4 regions of the Acetobacterium sp. KB-1 genome follow, and region 4 is predicted to be linked to each of the others. Evidence: riboswitches for the same ligand, from Rfam matches in the RefSeq annotation. Region 4 holds a riboswitch; each other region holds the start of a gene.
What was found. A riboswitch is a leader RNA that binds a small molecule or an ion and turns the genes downstream of it on or off. The one in region 4 is predicted to bind cobalamin.
Positions count from the first base shown of each region.

Region 1: another riboswitch for cobalamin. It lies ahead of DOZ58_RS09715 (DUF4430 domain-containing protein); the one in region 4 lies ahead of DOZ58_RS13705 (bifunctional 2-polyprenyl-6-hydroxyphenol methylase/3-demethylubiquinol 3-O-methyltransferase UbiG).
Region 2: another riboswitch for cobalamin. It lies ahead of DOZ58_RS16095 (iron ABC transporter permease); the one in region 4 lies ahead of DOZ58_RS13705 (bifunctional 2-polyprenyl-6-hydroxyphenol methylase/3-demethylubiquinol 3-O-methyltransferase UbiG).
Region 3: another riboswitch for cobalamin. It lies ahead of DOZ58_RS09655 (ABC transporter substrate-binding protein); the one in region 4 lies ahead of DOZ58_RS13705 (bifunctional 2-polyprenyl-6-hydroxyphenol methylase/3-demethylubiquinol 3-O-methyltransferase UbiG).

Region 1 covers NZ_CP030040.1:2,083,636-2,087,847, reverse strand. The annotation lists gene DOZ58_RS18920 (DUF4430 domain-containing protein) at 1-1,274, shown strand, start outside; gene DOZ58_RS09720 (hypothetical protein) at 1,495-1,803, opposite strand; cobalamin riboswitch at 2,157-2,289, shown strand; gene DOZ58_RS09715 (DUF4430 domain-containing protein) at 2,527-3,771, shown strand; gene DOZ58_RS09710 (hypothetical protein) at 3,786-4,212, shown strand, end outside.
Region 2 covers NZ_CP030040.1:3,492,923-3,497,134, forward strand. The annotation lists gene DOZ58_RS16080 (energy-coupling factor ABC transporter ATP-binding protein) at 1-34, shown strand, start outside; gene DOZ58_RS16085 (energy-coupling factor ABC transporter permease) at 178-942, shown strand; gene DOZ58_RS16090 (energy-coupling factor ABC transporter substrate-binding protein) at 942-1,283, shown strand; cobalamin riboswitch at 1,312-1,510, shown strand; gene DOZ58_RS16095 (iron ABC transporter permease) at 1,790-2,824, shown strand; gene DOZ58_RS16100 (ABC transporter ATP-binding protein) at 2,821-4,032, shown strand; gene DOZ58_RS16105 (adenosylcobinamide amidohydrolase) at 4,034-4,212, shown strand, end outside.
Region 3 covers NZ_CP030040.1:2,064,575-2,068,786, reverse strand. The annotation lists gene DOZ58_RS09665 (leucine-rich repeat domain-containing protein) at 1-350, shown strand, start outside; gene DOZ58_RS09660 (leucine-rich repeat domain-containing protein) at 390-1,220, shown strand; cobalamin riboswitch at 1,293-1,483, shown strand; gene DOZ58_RS09655 (ABC transporter substrate-binding protein) at 1,588-2,544, shown strand; gene DOZ58_RS09650 (iron ABC transporter permease) at 2,659-3,690, shown strand; gene DOZ58_RS09645 (heme ABC transporter ATP-binding protein) at 3,692-4,212, shown strand, end outside.
Region 4 covers NZ_CP030040.1:2,957,314-2,961,525, reverse strand. The annotation lists gene DOZ58_RS13715 (ABC transporter ATP-binding protein) at 1-200, opposite strand, end outside; gene DOZ58_RS13710 (iron ABC transporter permease) at 197-1,288, opposite strand; gene DOZ58_RS13705 (bifunctional 2-polyprenyl-6-hydroxyphenol methylase/3-demethylubiquinol 3-O-methyltransferase UbiG) at 1,291-2,115, opposite strand; cobalamin riboswitch at 2,267-2,445, opposite strand; gene DOZ58_RS13700 (flavin reductase family protein) at 2,604-3,098, opposite strand; gene DOZ58_RS13695 (MBL fold metallo-hydrolase) at 3,122-3,943, opposite strand; gene DOZ58_RS13690 (DUF5320 domain-containing protein) at 3,992-4,207, opposite strand.

The DNA.
Region 1 (4,212 bases), 870 kb from region 4:
TTGCCGCTTTGCCAGCAGTGGATAAGCTGGCACTGACCGACAAAGATGCGGTTGCTGCCGCCCGGGCTGTCTATGACGCGTTAAGCGAAGCCCAGAAAAAGCTGGTCACGAATCTTAGTACATTGACGGCCGTCGAAACACAAATGGCCAAGCTGCTGGCTGGCGAAGCCACCGAAGCCGACAAGGCCGCGGCTAAAGCTGTCAGCGGACAGATTAGTGGATTGCCATCTGGCGACAAACTGGCCCTGGGCAGCAAGGCTGATGTGGTGGCAGCTCGCACTGCCTATAACAAACTGACCGACATTCAAAAAGCGTTGGTCTCCAACCTGGATGCGTTAGCTGTGGCTGAAGCTCGGATTGCCGAGCTGGAAGCGGCAACGCCACCGGCAAAAGATGAAGCCACCGGTATTGAAGTGGTTGGTCTCCCTGAAGGCGTTGGCCTGAAGGTTGAACCCGAAAGCGGCGACGCCGACAAGACCGACGAAGCGGAAAAGGCAGCTACAGAAGCCGGCATCAAAGATGCCAAGGTCGTCAGCCTCTACAGCATCAAGCCAGATATGAGTGACGAAGCGTTGGCTGAATTTAATAACAATCCCGACAGCTTTGTCACCCTGACGATGCCGTTAGGCGATGACCAGCAGGGTTATGACAGCTATAAGATTTATCATAAGAAAACCGACGGCACCGTGGAATGGATTACCCCAATCCTGTCCGCCGATGGAAAATCACTGCTCTTTAAAGTCAATGCCTTCTCCGAGTTTGGCGTCGTGGCAACAAAGGCTGTTGAGATCCCCACCGTTGATTTCAGTTACCGCACCCATGTTCAGAATGTGGGCTGGCAGGACTGGAAGAATAACGGTGCCATGAGTGGAACCCAGGGACAATCTCTGCGGTTGGAAGGGATCGAAATTAAGCGAGCCGATACCGCTGACGTCGACATGGGCATTCGCTACGAAACCCATATCGAAAATATCGGCTGGGAAGACAGCTGGAAAGCCGATGGCATCATGAGCGGTACCGAAGGGAAAGCCCTGCGACTGGAAGCGATCCGGATTGAACTAACCGGAGCCGCTGCCGAAAACTACGATGTTTATTATCAGGTGCATGCTCAAAATACCGGCTGGATGGCCTTTGCCAAAAACGGTGAAGACGCCGGAACAGCAGGATTTGGCTACCGCCTGGAAGGTATTCACGTGATTGTGGTACCCAAAGGACAAGCCGCACCGACACCAGAAGAAGGAAGCATTGAGACCGCGTTTCTGGTTAAAAACTGAGTAATAAACGAATCAGTTAAGGCAGTAAACAAACACAGACCCCTACGGGATGGAGGCTTAGCCTTCATCCCAAAATATAAATAGGAGTTCTTTTTTTGTATAAAAAAAAGAAAATGGGAGGCTTCAATGGCGACCAGAAAAACAATTGTAAAACCGGTCCGTTCGGTAGTACTTAAATAAAAAAAGAGCAGCGTGTTGGCTGCTCTTTTATGCTATCATTTTATTGAGCTTGCTTTTTTCTCAGTAAAAACACTTCTTTTTCATTTAGCAATTCTTTGTGTAAAATGAAATTAAGCGTCTCTTTGGTGTCGGTGAAATATTGCTCGGTATCAGTTTTGAATTCGGTTAAAACAGCAACCTGATCGGCGACAGCATCTAACTTAGTTTTGACACTAGTTAAATCAGATTCCAAGGTATCAAAGCGACCCTCCATGGTATCAAACTTTTTTAGCACAATGGTTTGAAACTCTTCGTTAGTCATAAATTCCCCTTTCAACGATCGGATATGTCGAGTCTCTTCGTTAGTCATAAATTCCCCTTTCAACGATCGGATATGTCGAGTCTCTTCGTTAGTCATAAATTCCCCTTTCAACGATCGGATATGTCGAGTTCATCTTGCAGATCATTTTAATTTATATTATTATACCTTAGTTTGTCAAAAATTAAAATAGTTATTTGAGGATTATAAACTCAAAACGACACCAATTATTTTCGAGTGATGATATTTTAAAATGAAGCAATTGTTAATAAAAAATATTGCAATTTCATACAGCAGATGATAAGCTTTATATAATAAGATGCAAAGCTGTTTGTTATACAATCAGTGGTGTAAAATTTAATCATGTCATAAAGAATGCCGGGAATGGTGTTAGTCAATCACATTATTCCATTAGGCTTAAGCAGGCAAGGCCTTTTTGTTTGCTTCAGGGGAATCCGGGTGAAAATCCCGAACAGATGCGCTACCGTAATTGCCAAAAGCATAAGCCGGGAACCTATTCTTTAGCAACAGCAATCGACCTTCGCAATTAAGGCGGTTGAGCAACAAAAAGTTCTACAGCAACTACTGGAACTTCGATCACAGGTCATTTTTTGACTTGGATGGAAGTTCTTTTTTTGTTGATTTTTCGCTTATATCATTAAGATAAAAATCAGTTATTGTAATTAGTACAGTTTGGAACAAGGAGGGATAGAGAGGGAACAAAGCTTGAGTCAACGGTTTGATAATCATTTAAAAAGAAGGAGAAAAAGCGAAATGAAAATGTTTAAGAAATCAAATGGGGTTTTGGCTATTCTATTGGTTTTAGGGATGTTCACACCCTTGTCGGTTATGGCAGCGGTTAACGAGGTGGAAAGCGGCAATGCCGGTGGTTCGGTTGTTATTGATATGGAGCGGTCAACGATTGGCCAGGGATTTTTCATCGAACCGGTTAAGATCAACTTTACAGAAGGTGAAACCGTCTTTGATCTGGTTTCACGATTGGCTGGGCCTGACAACATTATCGGGAGTAAGGTTTACATCAATGGTATTAAAGGAACTGATGCCGGAGTAGAATCGGTGGTGATCCCCAATTATATTGTCGAAAAGCTTGGCGGTGGTGATACCGCAACAGCCAAAGCCTTTGGAAATGCTGGCACGGATAATGCATTAGGGACCACCTCTTACAGTCAACAGGGAGGATGGATGTATTTAGTCAATAACCTCAGTCCGGATGTCGGTATGGGCGATTATGTGGTTAAAGACGGCGATGTTGTCCGGATTGCTTTTAGTTACTGGGGCTATGGAGCTGATCTGACTGGTTATGAATGGGGCTCACCGGAACCGAAGGTGATAATCGGTAATAAGGATGCCCTTTTAAAAGCAGTTGCTATCGTTAACACCGAGATGAAAGAAATTTATTTAAGTAATGATATCATAAAAACGGCCTATGACAATGCCATTGCAGTATCGACAAACATGGTTGCATCACAAAACGAAATAAATGTCGCAACCGCAGAACTTAACAATGCCGTTGCCGCCTTTAGTGTTAACGCTAGTTATCGGACTCATGTACAAAATGAGGGATGGCAAACGCTAAGGAAAAACGGGGAGGTAAGCGGAACGATTGGCGAATCACTGCGGCTGGAAGGGATTGAGATAAACCTGGAAGAAAATGCCGAGTATGACCTTGGTGTGGAATACAAGACCCACATTGAAAATCTGGGCTGGGAAGAGCAATGGAAAAGCAATGGGCAAATGAGTGGCACAGAAAAACAGGGTTTACGTCTGGAAGCCATTGATATTCAATTGACTGGCGCTGATGCCGATCAATTTGATGTTTATTATCAGGTGCATGCCCAGAATGTGGGTTGGATGGGTTATGCTAAAAACGGTGAGAGTGCCGGAACGGCAGGTTTTGGTTACCGACTGGAAGGTATAAAAATACAGGTAGTATCCCATGGTGCACCGGCACCAGTGGCGGCTGAGGGCACTGCGGGTAATGCATTTATAACTAAGTAATGAAAGGTGAAAAAATGAAAAGCTTGTTAAAAGACGTTAAAAGAAAAAGCTGGCTAATGGCCGGTTTGCTGATTTTAGTTTTGGTGTCTGCCCTAGGGTGGATGATGCCGGTCAAAGCCGCCGATAACAAAACAGCCATTGCGGTGAAGGTGGTCTACACCATCGAAAACAAGGTGGTTCCGGCTCAGGGAATCAATGAGAATTATGATGAATTCCTGCTAGCCAGCTACACGACTAAGTTAGTGGCGGCAGATGGTACCAGTGCGAGTCAGGCAATTATTGATAAAAGTCAGGCCAAACTGGTCCCGATGTACCCGGAAAGTACAATCCAAAATCCACTGATGTTTAGTGGGCTGGAATCAAAAGCTTATGATTTTAGTGGCGCTATTCCGGCACTTTTGAATCAGTACCTCATTGAGTATGACGAAGCACTGGCTGGTA
Region 2 (4,212 bases), 540 kb from region 4:
GCTTAAAGTTTTATTACAAAAAAATATTCGGTAAAGAGTCATTTAGGTAGATGGTTACGATAGCAGTAATTGCGCAATCGATTTTAAGTTAAGTTGGCTTTGTGAGAGTTCAAAATTGAGCGCTCAAGAATTTTCGCAAACCCTTATAATATATAGATAAAAACTAGAGGAGGAACTATGAACACAAGTTTAACAACAAGAGAGAAGCGATTTATTGCGGCTGCGGCTGCGATCGCCCTGGTATTTGGGTTTACCCCGGTGGCCAGTGCGATGCACATTATGGAAGGTTACCTGCCAGTCGGTTTTAGTGTGGCCTGGGGCGTGATCTGTATTCCATTTTTAATTAAGGGTTACATGTCGATAAAAAAAACACTCAAAGAAAATCCTAAAACCATCACCTTACTGGCTATGGCTGGAGCCTATGTTTTTGTGTTATCATCTTTAAAAATTCCATCCGTAACCGGCAGTTGTTCTCATATGACCGGGACCGGGCTGGGCGCGATTCTGTTTGGACCAGCGGCAGTCAGTATTTTAGGCGTCATTGTCCTATTGTTTCAAGCTATTTTGCTGGCACATGGTGGGCTGACGACTCTGGGCGCGAATACCTTTTCAATGGCGATTGCCGGCCCCTTTGTAACCTTCGGAATTTTTATACTTTGTAAAAAAATAAAAATTAATAAGCATGTCGGTGTTTTTCTGGCAGCGGCAATTGGCGATTTGTTTACCTATTGTGTTACCGCATTCCAGTTGGCGATGGCCTATCCTTCCGAAAGTGGTGGCGTTGCCGCTTCGATGGTTAAATTTTTAGCCGTCTTTGCACCGACTCAGGTTCCCTTGGCTATCATCGAAGGAATTTTAACCGTGGTTATTATAATCGGGCTGGAAACCTATGCACAACCAGAACTTAATGATCTGGGATATCTTACCGGAGGTGTAAAATAATGACAGCGACAAAAAAAACAGTCATTGGTCTTTTAGTGTTGGCAGTAATCATTGCTCTGGTCCCCCTGTTTATCTTGCAGGATGCCGAGTTTGGGGGCTCTGATGATGCGGGCAGTGGGGTTGTGTCTGAGATTACCGGAACAGAGTATGAACCCTGGTTTACCCCAATTTTTGAAACGGCGATAAACGGTGAAATACCCGGTGAAGTGGAAAGTTTGTTTTTCTGTCTTCAAACCGGAATCGGGGTCGGGATTATTGCCTTCTTAATGGGGCGATTTGTGGAGCGAAAGAAAAAAGAAGACGAGCCAAAAAAAACAGACTCAAAAAAAGCTAAGAAATAAGACGGGTTTAAAAGGACTAAGTTTAAAAATTGAATAATTAAAAACAGGTGTCGGTTGCAATCCATTGTATTGCAGGCCGATTAAAAGGGAAGAGAGGTGAAAATCCTCCGCGGTCCCGCCGCTGTAAAAGAAGAGTTCCTCCAGGAATGCCACTGTAGAAATATGGGAAGGTAGGAGGGTATGTTGACGCTTGAGCCAGAAGACCTGCCTGTTTATGCAAAACTCTGCGAGAGACAGAAAAAAGGTTTTATTTGCGTACCGTTTTACGGGCTCATTGTCTCAATTTGAGATAATGAGCCTTTTTTTATACTTGGGAAAATTACAAAATAGTCAGATCAACATTTCTGATTAAAGGACAAAGCAAAACTGTCAGAGCAATTAATATTGCGAGCTAGCAGGGGAAATTGCGAAAATATTGGTTAGCATCGATAGTATTAATTTAGAAATATAAATGGAGGTTTCATAATGAAGAAAAAAGCAACGAAAATTATGAATCAGAGGTGGTAATGGAAAGTATAAAAAACAGAAAAGCACGACAAATCAGCATCCTGGTCTTGATTCTTGGGGCCATTGTGGTGATTTCGCTATACAGCATCAGTGTGGGGTCCATCAATATCAGTATTCCGGATATTCTATCTATTTTGTCGGGAAAAGCAGTGGCAGATGATACCTATGGCCCGATTATTATGAATATTCGCCTACCCAGAACCCTGGCTACGATCATGGGGGGAGCCTGTCTGGCACTTTCCGGTTTGTTGCTGCAGATATTTTTTAAAAATCCAATCGTCGAGCCTTATATTTTAGGGGTCTCATCCGGGGCAACCTTGTTCGTGGGGCTGGTACTATTAGGTGGATTCTCATTCGGATTGAAGTCCCTGCCCCCGATGGGTTTGTTTGCCGGTGCTTTTCTGGGTGCCATGCTGGTGATGGTGGTGGTGGTTTTTGCCGCTCAAAAAGTAAAGAACATCACAACCCTTTTAATCATCGGGATGATGGCCGGGTTTATTTGCAATGCCTTTACCAGTATCCTGACCGCTTTTGCCGACAAAGAACAGCTGCATGGCTTTGTGATGTGGTCGATGGGCAGTTTTTCGGGATTCTCCTGGCCACAGGTCCAGTTTTTATATGGCATCGGTTTACCGATGATTATTCTGGCTTTTGTTTTGAGTAAACCATTAAATGCCATGCTCTTTGGTGAGAATTATGCGATTTCCATGGGGCTCAGCATGAAAAAATTCCGGGTGATTGTGATTCTGATTGCCAGTGTCTTGACGGCAACGATCACCGCCTTTGCCGGGCCAATTTCCTTTGTCGGCCTGGCCGTTCCCCATATGGTGCGAATCACTCTAGGGACGTCAGATAATCGCATTCTGATACCGGGGGTCATTTTCGCTGGGGCCTTGATGACCGGGGTTTGTGATCTTATTGCACGGATGATTCTTTCCCCCATTGAACTGCCCTTGGGGGTTATTACGGCCTTAATCGGTGCGCCGATTGTTGTTTACTTACTCGTCCATAAAACGAAAGGAAATGAGCTATGAAACCAGTAATCTTCACTGAAAATCTGAATGTTGGTTATGATAAAAAGGTAGTTGTTGAACAAGTGGATATTTGTGCCCAAAAAGGAGAACTGATCTGTTTGTTGGGTCCCAATGGGTCTGGAAAATCTACGATTTTGCGGACCTTAACGGGATTGCAACCACCGGTAAATGGGCGAGTTGAAATTAATGGAAGGGATATAGCGACCATCAAAAAAGCAGAACTGGCTAAAAAAATGGCGATCGTGCTGACTGAACAGGTCTCGTTGGGACTGTTGACTGTTTTTGAAATTGCTTCAATGGGTCGATATCCCCATACCAATTTTATGGGAAGACTATCAGCAGAAGACGAAAAGATTGTTAATGAGGCGCTTGATCTGGTTGATGCTGGATATCTGAAAAACCGCTATTATTTCGAACTTAGCGATGGTGAAAAACAAAAGGTCATGATTGCCCGGGCGTTGGTTCAGGAACCCGAGCTGATTGTTCTGGATGAACCTACCAGTCATCTGGATGTTCGGCACAAGGTGGAAGTCATCAGTATTTTAAGAAAACTCTGTCTGGAAAAAGGCATCACCGTGGTGCTATCCCTCCATGACATTGATATTGCTATTAAAGGCTGTCAGAAGATTTTACTGATTGAAAAGGGTAAGGTTAAAGCTCAGGGAACGCCAGAAGAGATTATCAAAACTGGTACAATTCAGAGTCTTTACTCAATTGAAGGGGCTAATTATAATGAGTTGTTAGGGTGCCTCGAATTTTGTTCACCGGTATTACCGGAAGTGTTTATTACCGGCGGAAATGGCACTGGAACCGGCGTTTATCGGGCCGTATCCCGAGCTGGTTTTGGCATGTGCTGCGGGGTACTGCATAGCAATGACATTGACTTGCATGTGGCAAAGGCCCTCAATTGCGATGTTGTTGAAGAAGACTCGTTTAGTCGGATTACCGAAAAACATTACGAAGATGCAGCAGCTAAAATGGCAAAAATGCACTATGTTATTGACACCGGCTTTCCGGTGGGAAAAACGAATGAGCATAATCTGGATTTAATCATTGATGCCATCAAAATGGGAAAAGTAGTTTTTAGCTTAACTGATCAAAGCGAATTAAAAGGACGGTTTGGTGATTGGGCCGAAAAAATAAAATGCTGTAAAAATCCGGCCGAGATTTTGCAGATCATCCCGCCACAAACAGGAAGTGGGTGCTGAGATGATGTTGGGGGTAACAGCTACCGGAGATCCTATTCATCGCTATCATCGGTGTCTGGTGGTGCCTTTTTCGGGACCACGAAAGGTTATCAGTACCGCCATGGAGCATGGTGGTTATCAGGAAAATCTAACGGCGATATTTAATCAGGATGTCAACCCCGGGCCGGGTCGGTTGTGCGA
Region 3 (4,212 bases), 890 kb from region 4:
ATTTGCAAGCGGTGAAGTTGCCGATGAATTTAAAAAGCATCGGTAGAGAAGCATTTTACAATTGTGGACTATTATCAATTGAGCTCAATGACCAGTTGGAGTCAATTGAAGAAAGTGCCTTTCTGAAATGTAAAGTTCTTGAGGAAATTGAAATCCCCAAAAGTGTAAAGCACATCGGGAAATGGGCCTTTCATGGCTGTCCAAAACTGGTAAAAGTAACTTTCCGTAGTGACCCGGAATATTTGGGTGAATGGCTTTTCAATCGAAAAAGTGTTAGAATATTCTGTAAAAAGGGATCTCGGGTCGATCAGTATTGTCAAAATTACGAGTATCAGACGGAGTATTTATAATAACGGTGTTTGTATAAATAATGATGAGGAGCAGGCGGGATGATCAGGACATTGGGAAAGAATCAGGTGAGAATTTATAAACAGGAAAAAATTGTCATCAACGAAAACTATGATGCGATTGGTTTTGGTGCATTTGAAAATAAGATGAGTTTAAAAAAATTGACCTTACCGGAAGGTTTGATTCGAATTGATAAAAATGCCTTTAAAGGTTGTACGGCCCTGAAAACCCTTCATGTTCCAGTAACGCTCAAAGAAATTGGGGAAGCAGCGTGGATGGGCTGCACCAATTTGTTGATGATCGAAATCCCGAATGGCATTCGGTCAATTCCGCCGAGAACGTTTAAAAATTGTCTGGCCCTGACTCAGATCACACTTTCGCCAAGTAGTTGCTTAACCGGTATTGGAGAAAGTGCCTTCGAATCCTGTCGGGAATTAAAAACCATTGCGATCCCCAATGGGGTCAGCCGGATTGAACGACGCACCTTTTATCGGACCAAGAATATGAAAAGCGTGGTATTCCCAGAAAATCTGACCTTTATTGGCAAAGAAGCATTCTATTTTTCCGGACTGGAAGGAAAACTGATGATCCCAGAGGGCGTGACAGAAATTGAAGAGAGTGCTTTTTTTAGGTGTAAAAACCTGACCGAGGTGTTCATTCCCGGTAGTGTCAAGCGGCTGGGAAAATGGACTTTTCATGGCTGCTCGCGGCTTAAATATCTGACTATTCTTCATAATATTGATGAAATCGGCGAATGGATTATTAATAAAAATGATACCATAATTCGCTGCATAAAGGGTTCCCGGGTGGATCACTATTGCCAATCCCAGGAGTTTCGAACAGAATACGTAAATAATGTTGCGAAAAAATAAAGGACTTCAATAACTAGAATTTAGACGATCAAATGCTTGGCTTGGGATGAAGCTCGCTAAAATATTCAATTGAAAAATTTCCCGTTCTATGATACACTTCCACTAATATAATAGGAAAGTGATGAGGAAAGGGGTGTAAGACCCCTACAGCCCCCGCTACTGTAATTGCTGACGACGTTTTTAATCCACTGTCTAACCGATGGGAAGGGAGAACTGAGGATGAAGCAAGAGTCAGGACACTCATAATCATAGAAATTCTTCGGTGGGAAGAAAAGAATTAAACCTTTTGTTTAGTATCCAGCCTCCACAGGAAGCTGGATTTATTTTTGCGAAAAAAGCAAAAAAATAAAGAAAAAGAAGGAAGAAAATGAAAAAGAAAAGTATGAGAAGGTTGTTGGTGATTTTTACCGTATTAGCGCTGATGGTATCCTTTACCGGCTGCCAGAGTGGCGAGTCATCCGCAGATGGTTCCGGCGTCTCACCCAAAAGCGGTGCTACCACCTATCCGGTGACAATAACCGATGATCTTGGAAACGCCGTCAAGATTGAAAAAGAACCCCAGAAAATTGTCTCACTGTCTCCCGCTGCAACCGAGATTTTATTCGCCATTGGTGTAGGGGATCAGGTGGTGGGTCGCACCGAGTATGATAATTATCCCGAACAGGCGCTAACCGTGCCGAGCATCGGTGACTACAATGCGCCCAATGTGGAAAAAATCATTGCTCTGTCACCCGATTTAGTACTGGCTTCAGATTTTGTTTCCGATGATGTCAGAAAACAACTGGAAGCCACGGGTGCAAAGGTCATCCTCTTTAGTCCGATCAGTATAGATGGGGTTATGAAAGATATTGTGATTGCGGGTGAAGTGGCAAACGCTAATGATGCGGCTGGGGATGTGGTTAAAAAAATGATGACGGATCGTCAGGTGATCGTTGATCGGGCCAAAACCGCTAAAACCCAGAAATCAGTCTTTATTGATGTGGGTGACTTCTTCAGTGCTGGTCCTAACTCGATGATGGATGCAATGCTTATTGATCTTAATGCCAAAAATATCGCTGCTGATGCAGCTACGCCATGGCCTCAGCTTAGTACTGAACAAATTATTGCGAGCAATCCGGATGTGTATATTTCCCTTTACAACACACCAGAACAGGTAAAGGCGACGCCCGGCTTTGACAAGGTTACCGCGATTAAAAATAACGAGATCGCATATTACGAATTTTTAACCCCGGAAAGCGATTTAATTCAACGACCGGGCCCCCGGATTGTACAGGGGCTGGCATTGTTGGCTAAGGATATTTATCCGGAAATATTTGCAAAATAAAGTGTCTGTTAAACCAAAATTGGTAGGGGTGAAATCTGTTCGCCCCTGAATTTTATCAGATGAAGAAGAGAGAATTCAGGAGTGAACAGATTAAATGGAGAAAATGGAGTCAGCATGAAAAAAAAACTGAAAAAATACGCGTTGCCATTGTCGATTGCAATCTGCATCGGCACGATTTATCTGTGCACCCTTACGGGGATTACGACCATTTCGTTTGGGGATACCAATAAAATTCTGTTAAATCAGATCTTTCATATTAATCTGGGGATGGAAAATATCAATGAGGGCGCAACGGCGATTATCTGGAATGTTCGCCTACCCCGGGTCATTCTCGCTTTTCTGACCGGTGGTGCTTTGGCACTGTGCGGGGCTGCCTATCAGGGAATCTTTAAAAATCCGATGGCCGACCCCTACATTTTAGGGGTATCCTCCGGGGCGGCATTGGGTGCCTCGATTGGTATTGTGATGAATTTCTCCAGTAATTTTTTAGGATCCAATGGGGTTGCTATCCTGGCTTTTGGCGGTTCTTTTTTAACCATCCTGTTGGTTTATAATATTTCCCGGGTCGGTCGTAAGGTGCCGGTGGCCACGCTTTTACTCAGTGGCATCGCCATTGGCCAATCACTGGGAGCCTTTATGTCATTACTGATGATCTTTAATAATGATAGCATGACGCAAATTATTTTTTGGGTGATGGGAAGTTTAAATGGTAAGGGTTGGGATCAGGTCCTGATTGTATTGCCCTATGTAGTGATTGGCTGCGTCATCATGTTAACCTCCGTCAGAGAGCTGGATATTATGCTGCTGGGCGAAGAAACGGCCACTCAATTGGGCGTTGATACCGAGGCGCTTAAGAAGAAAATCCTCTTTTCCTCATCCCTTATAACGGCAGCAGTGGTTGCGGCCACGGGGATTATCGGATTTGTTGGGCTGATTGTGCCCCATATTGTCCGCATGATCACCGGTCCCAAACACCGCACATTGGTACCCTTTTCAGTGCTCTTTGGCGGTGCTTTTCTCATTCTTTGCGACACCCTGGCCCGGTCGGTGACCTCTCAGGAAATTCCGGTGGGTGTAATCACCGCCGCCTTTGGCGGTCCTTTCTTTGTTTATCTGCTCCGCAAAAGAAAAAAAGGGGGGCTCTGAGATGGAACGGTTAATGCCAAGAATCATGCTCGATTTCAAGGATGTGGTATCCGGTTATGGCGAAAAAGATATCCTACAGGGATTTAGCGCGACCATCTGCCAGGGCGAGTTTGTCGGGCTGATTGGTCCTAACGGCACCGGCAAGTCAACCCTGTTAAAATGCTTGTCCGGACTGCTGCCGATTAAATCCGGGGTGATTACCCTGGAAGAAAAGAACAATACTAACTATACCCAACGGGAACGGGCCCAGATGATCGCCGTGGTGCCCCAGTCTTTTGATATCGACTACGATTTTACCGTGGAGGACATCGTTCTGATGGGGCGAAACCCCTATCTGAGTTATCGCACCAGAGAAACTCAGAATGATTATAATATTGTAACCGAGGCCATGCGGGCTACCAAGACCTTAAATTTTAGAAAACGGTTTTATAATAATCTTAGCGGTGGCGAAAAGCAACGAGTGATTATTGCCCGGGCCATCGCTCAGGAACCGGATATCATTCTTCTGGATGAACCCACCTC
Region 4 (4,212 bases):
TTAATATTTTCCTGATCAATTAAGACACTCCCGCCCTGGGGCTTCAAGATTTTGTTAATACACTTAAGCAAAGTCGATTTCCCGGCGCCATTTGTTCCCAGTATCGCCAAACATTCCCCGCGCTTCATGGAAAAAGAGATCCCTTTTAAGACGTTTTGGCAAGGATAATCAAAAGCCAATCCTTCAACTTGTAAATTCAACGACGTTTACCTCCTTTAAGTAAGAGATACAAAAACAGGGGTGCCCCTAAAAATGATGTCACTGCTCCCACTGGCAATATAATGGGGGAAATAATCGTTCGGGCAAAGGTATCCGAGACCAGCAACAAAAGCGCCCCCATTAAGGCAGAAATGGGAATCAGAAAGCGATGATCCCCGCCGATTATCCGCCTGACCATCTGTGGTGCCACCAAACCGATAAACCCAATCACACCAAGAAATGATACCGTCACTGCGGTAATCATCGATGATACCAGCATCCCGCCAAATCGGGTTTGCTCGACATTGACCCCCAAACTCTTAGCGGCATCGGCACCATTGTCCAGTGCATTATAATCCCAACGCTTCATCATAAAGTAGATCATCGCAAGACCCACCACCGCAGCCAAAATATAAACCTCTGTCCAGCCAGCCCGACCCAGGTCCCCAAAGGTCCAGAAGATAGCGGCAGCAATCTGCACTGATTCAGCAAAATACTGAATCAAGGTGGTGCCTGCTCCAAAAAGAGAGCTCAGTGCCACCCCTGCCAGAACAATAGACTCCGGCGAAAAACTGCGCATTCGGGACAGCAGCAAAATTATCATGGTCGCTCCCATGGAAAAAGCAAAGGCAAAAATCGTTACCAGATAAGGATTGTTGACAATAATCGGCTGCGCTGCCGAGCTTTGCACCGTCCCAGCCCCCAATACAATAATAGCGATATTGGCACCAAAGGCAGCTGCACTGGAAATCCCCAAGGTAGAAGGCGATGCTAACGGATTTCTTAAATTATTTTGCATCACACATCCGGCCACTGCCAAACCTGCACCGGCAATAACCGCGGCCAAAACTCGGGGCAGACGAATCCGCCATACTACTACACTAGAGATTTCGGTACCAATGCTCATCAGGGTTTTGACAATGTCGGTGGGATCCAATTCCATGGCCCCACTATTCATGGCAAAAATGGCTACCACCAGCAACAAAGCGCAAAGAATGAGAATCAACACGGTTTTTTTGCCCGTGAATTTCTGGTATAATTCCAGGCTGTCGCCCTCCACCTCAATCACGGCACTTGGTTTTTTTAGCATCTTTATCTCCCGTCTATTTGAGCAGACAGAACAGACCACAGCAATTGACCGTTTTTGGAATAGTTTATATCTTCAATCTGTCCGTCTTTGCTTTTATTCTTAAGATAATCCCGAATCGTCTGTTTTGTCTCTTCATCGGTAGCCCTTAACATATGGGCATAATAATTGGTTGCTTTTTCCAGCTCCCAAATCTTTGTCTGTTGATTCTCACTATGTCGAAACTCCGGAAAAAAGCCCATATCCCATAATATATTAAAGGCGTAATATAAGGTATTCCGGTAGTCAGCGGTGCGGTTTTCTTTATTCAGTGCCACTCGTAGTTCATTTCCAATTTTATCTTCTTTGATCAGGTGTCCGCTCATAAAACAATAGCCTTTGGAGGCCTGATTCATTTTTTTTAATTCCTCGGGGCCGCTAATAGCTGGGCTCATAGAAGCAAAAACGAGATCAAAATAGCCTTCCCATCCTTCTGCGGCCAGATCCGCCTTTTCCCAGGGCATAACCTTAAACGTAAAAAAATCAGCCTTTACACTGGCAGCATTTTCCTTTGTAAAATCAATCATATTAGGGGAAATATCAATCCCCACTACTTCACAGCCCATTTTTAAGAATTCTTTGGAATAGCGCCCAGCACCACATCCGATATCCAGTACTCTCGCTCCCGGGAAAATAGCATCCTTGCTTTTTAAAAGCGACAGCACCGGATCATCAGCCATTTCCCTCTTTCCCATCTCATTAAACTCCGAAGCCCGATCATCCCAAAACTGCTGGGTTTCATTTAGATCCGTCTTTTTCTTGTTGTCAACCCATTTTTCCTCAAAAGTCATCGCTTCTCCTCTTTTCTTTTTTCATTATTTTAAACGCTTTTAATTTCTTTAATCGCTTACCCTGGGCAAACAAAAAAAGAGCTTCTTTTATTAATAAAAGAAACCCTTCCCATCTCAAGGTATTCTAAATCATGCGGCCAATCATCCCCTGGCATATTTTTTAAATCAAGGCAGGTCTCCTGACTAACAGTTCATCCTATTCTCACCTTCCCAGGCTTTAGCCCAGTGGTTTTTTAAGAATTCGTCCCTGTTCACAGTGGTGGGTCCGTGCTTTCTAAGCTTCCCTATTCTCCGATCTTCATGATCGGCACCTTGAATGATAAGTTATTAAATTAAACTCATTTGATAAAATCAACGCCCAAAATTTTTTAGGCTAACGTTTTCAATAAGTTGTCTGTGTTTTTATGTTACAAACCACTAACACGTTTTTGACATAATACCATTATAATTTTTTTATGTCAACCACAAAACTCTATATTCTGATCTGTTTATAAGAATTTTATCTGTGAAAAATCAATACAGCCATCGTCACTGACCATTTTTGAATCGGCGTGGACATACTCAATTTTTCCGACAAACATTTCGTGAGAACCGGTGACAATTGAGTCTACAATGCTACATTCAATATTAACTGGGCAATCGGCAAGAATCGGAGCATTGACAAATTTAGCTTCTTCTAAATTGACCTTCATCACCGCCAGCTTATCTTCATCGCGTTTGCTGTGGCTACCCAAATATTTAAAGGTTTCTTCATAGGCTTGATCAACCAGATTCACCACAAAACAGCCGGACTCTTTAATCAGATGATACGAATACCGTGAGGGTACAATCCCGACCATGACCATCGGCGGATCATAACTGCAGTTTCCGCAATAGCCCACCGCCAGGGCATTGTTTTCGCCATTTAATCCCCGACAAGATACCAACACCTTAGCCACTGGATTTAAACACGACTTCATATTTCCTTTTACTTTGTTCATCATTTTCTCCTTGTTCTTTTTTATTTTTAAATAATAACCCGGCTACCGGTTGCCAGATAATTAACCTGTTCTCCCAGCATCATTTTTAGGATTTGATAAGGCTCTTTCCCAGTACAATGGCAGGTGTAATAAATTATCGCAGTTTTTTTGAGTTCGTTACCAATTTCCTCAATCAATTCTTTTGCCTCCGGTTTTTTTCGGGTGCGATTATAAAGATGAAATCCCCCAATGACAACAGTCGGCTGCATATCATAGTTTGATGCCATATGATCAAGAATATTAACGACTCCCTTATGAGCACAACCTGCCACCAGCACGACCTGATTTCTTTCCCGGATGATCAGGTTCTGTTCATGACAAAAATCATCTGCCATCCGTAGCCCATCTTTTTCCATCAGCAGGTCAGCGTTGGCCGTAGAGCAACAGCGTTCTCCCTGAACATTTGAAAAAATGCACAAAGCATCATCGATGACGAAATCCGCTGCCAAAAAGATAAAGCGCGGATTAGAAAACAGTTCCTGATCCAGACCGATATAGGCCTCCCCGTCTGCTCTTTTAGAATAATGATTTTCAAAGGCTTGACCATTGATATAGATTGCGGCCTTATCATTGATCTTAAGAAATGTTTCTAAACCACCACCATGATCATAATGACCATGACTAATGACCAGGGTATCCACTTCGCAAAGGTCAACCCCCAGTTTTTTGGCATTTTCTGCAAACAGACCGCTGGCACCCACATCAAATAGCAATTTATGGGTTTCGGTTTCAATGTATAAACTCAATCCATGTTCATTTTTGAATTCTTCAGACACCGATGTGTTTTCAGCTAATGTTACAATTTTCATGCCTTCACCGGTTTCCATTCTTGCTCAATTGGAAACATCCCTTCCGTATTAATTTCCTTCGATTTCTTTACGTTGCTGATCAGTTGCTTGACCTGGTTCATCAAGATTCTCAGGTTCATGCGTCGATTTGCTTTTCGAACTTCTGCGACAACCGCAGCCACAACCTTTTCCACGGCGTTTGGCGTTAATTCCCGAGCAACGTCCCAATCCTTTTCCACTTTTTGATCCCTGACCATCCGGTCCGGTCCGATCTCTACCTGGCATTTTAA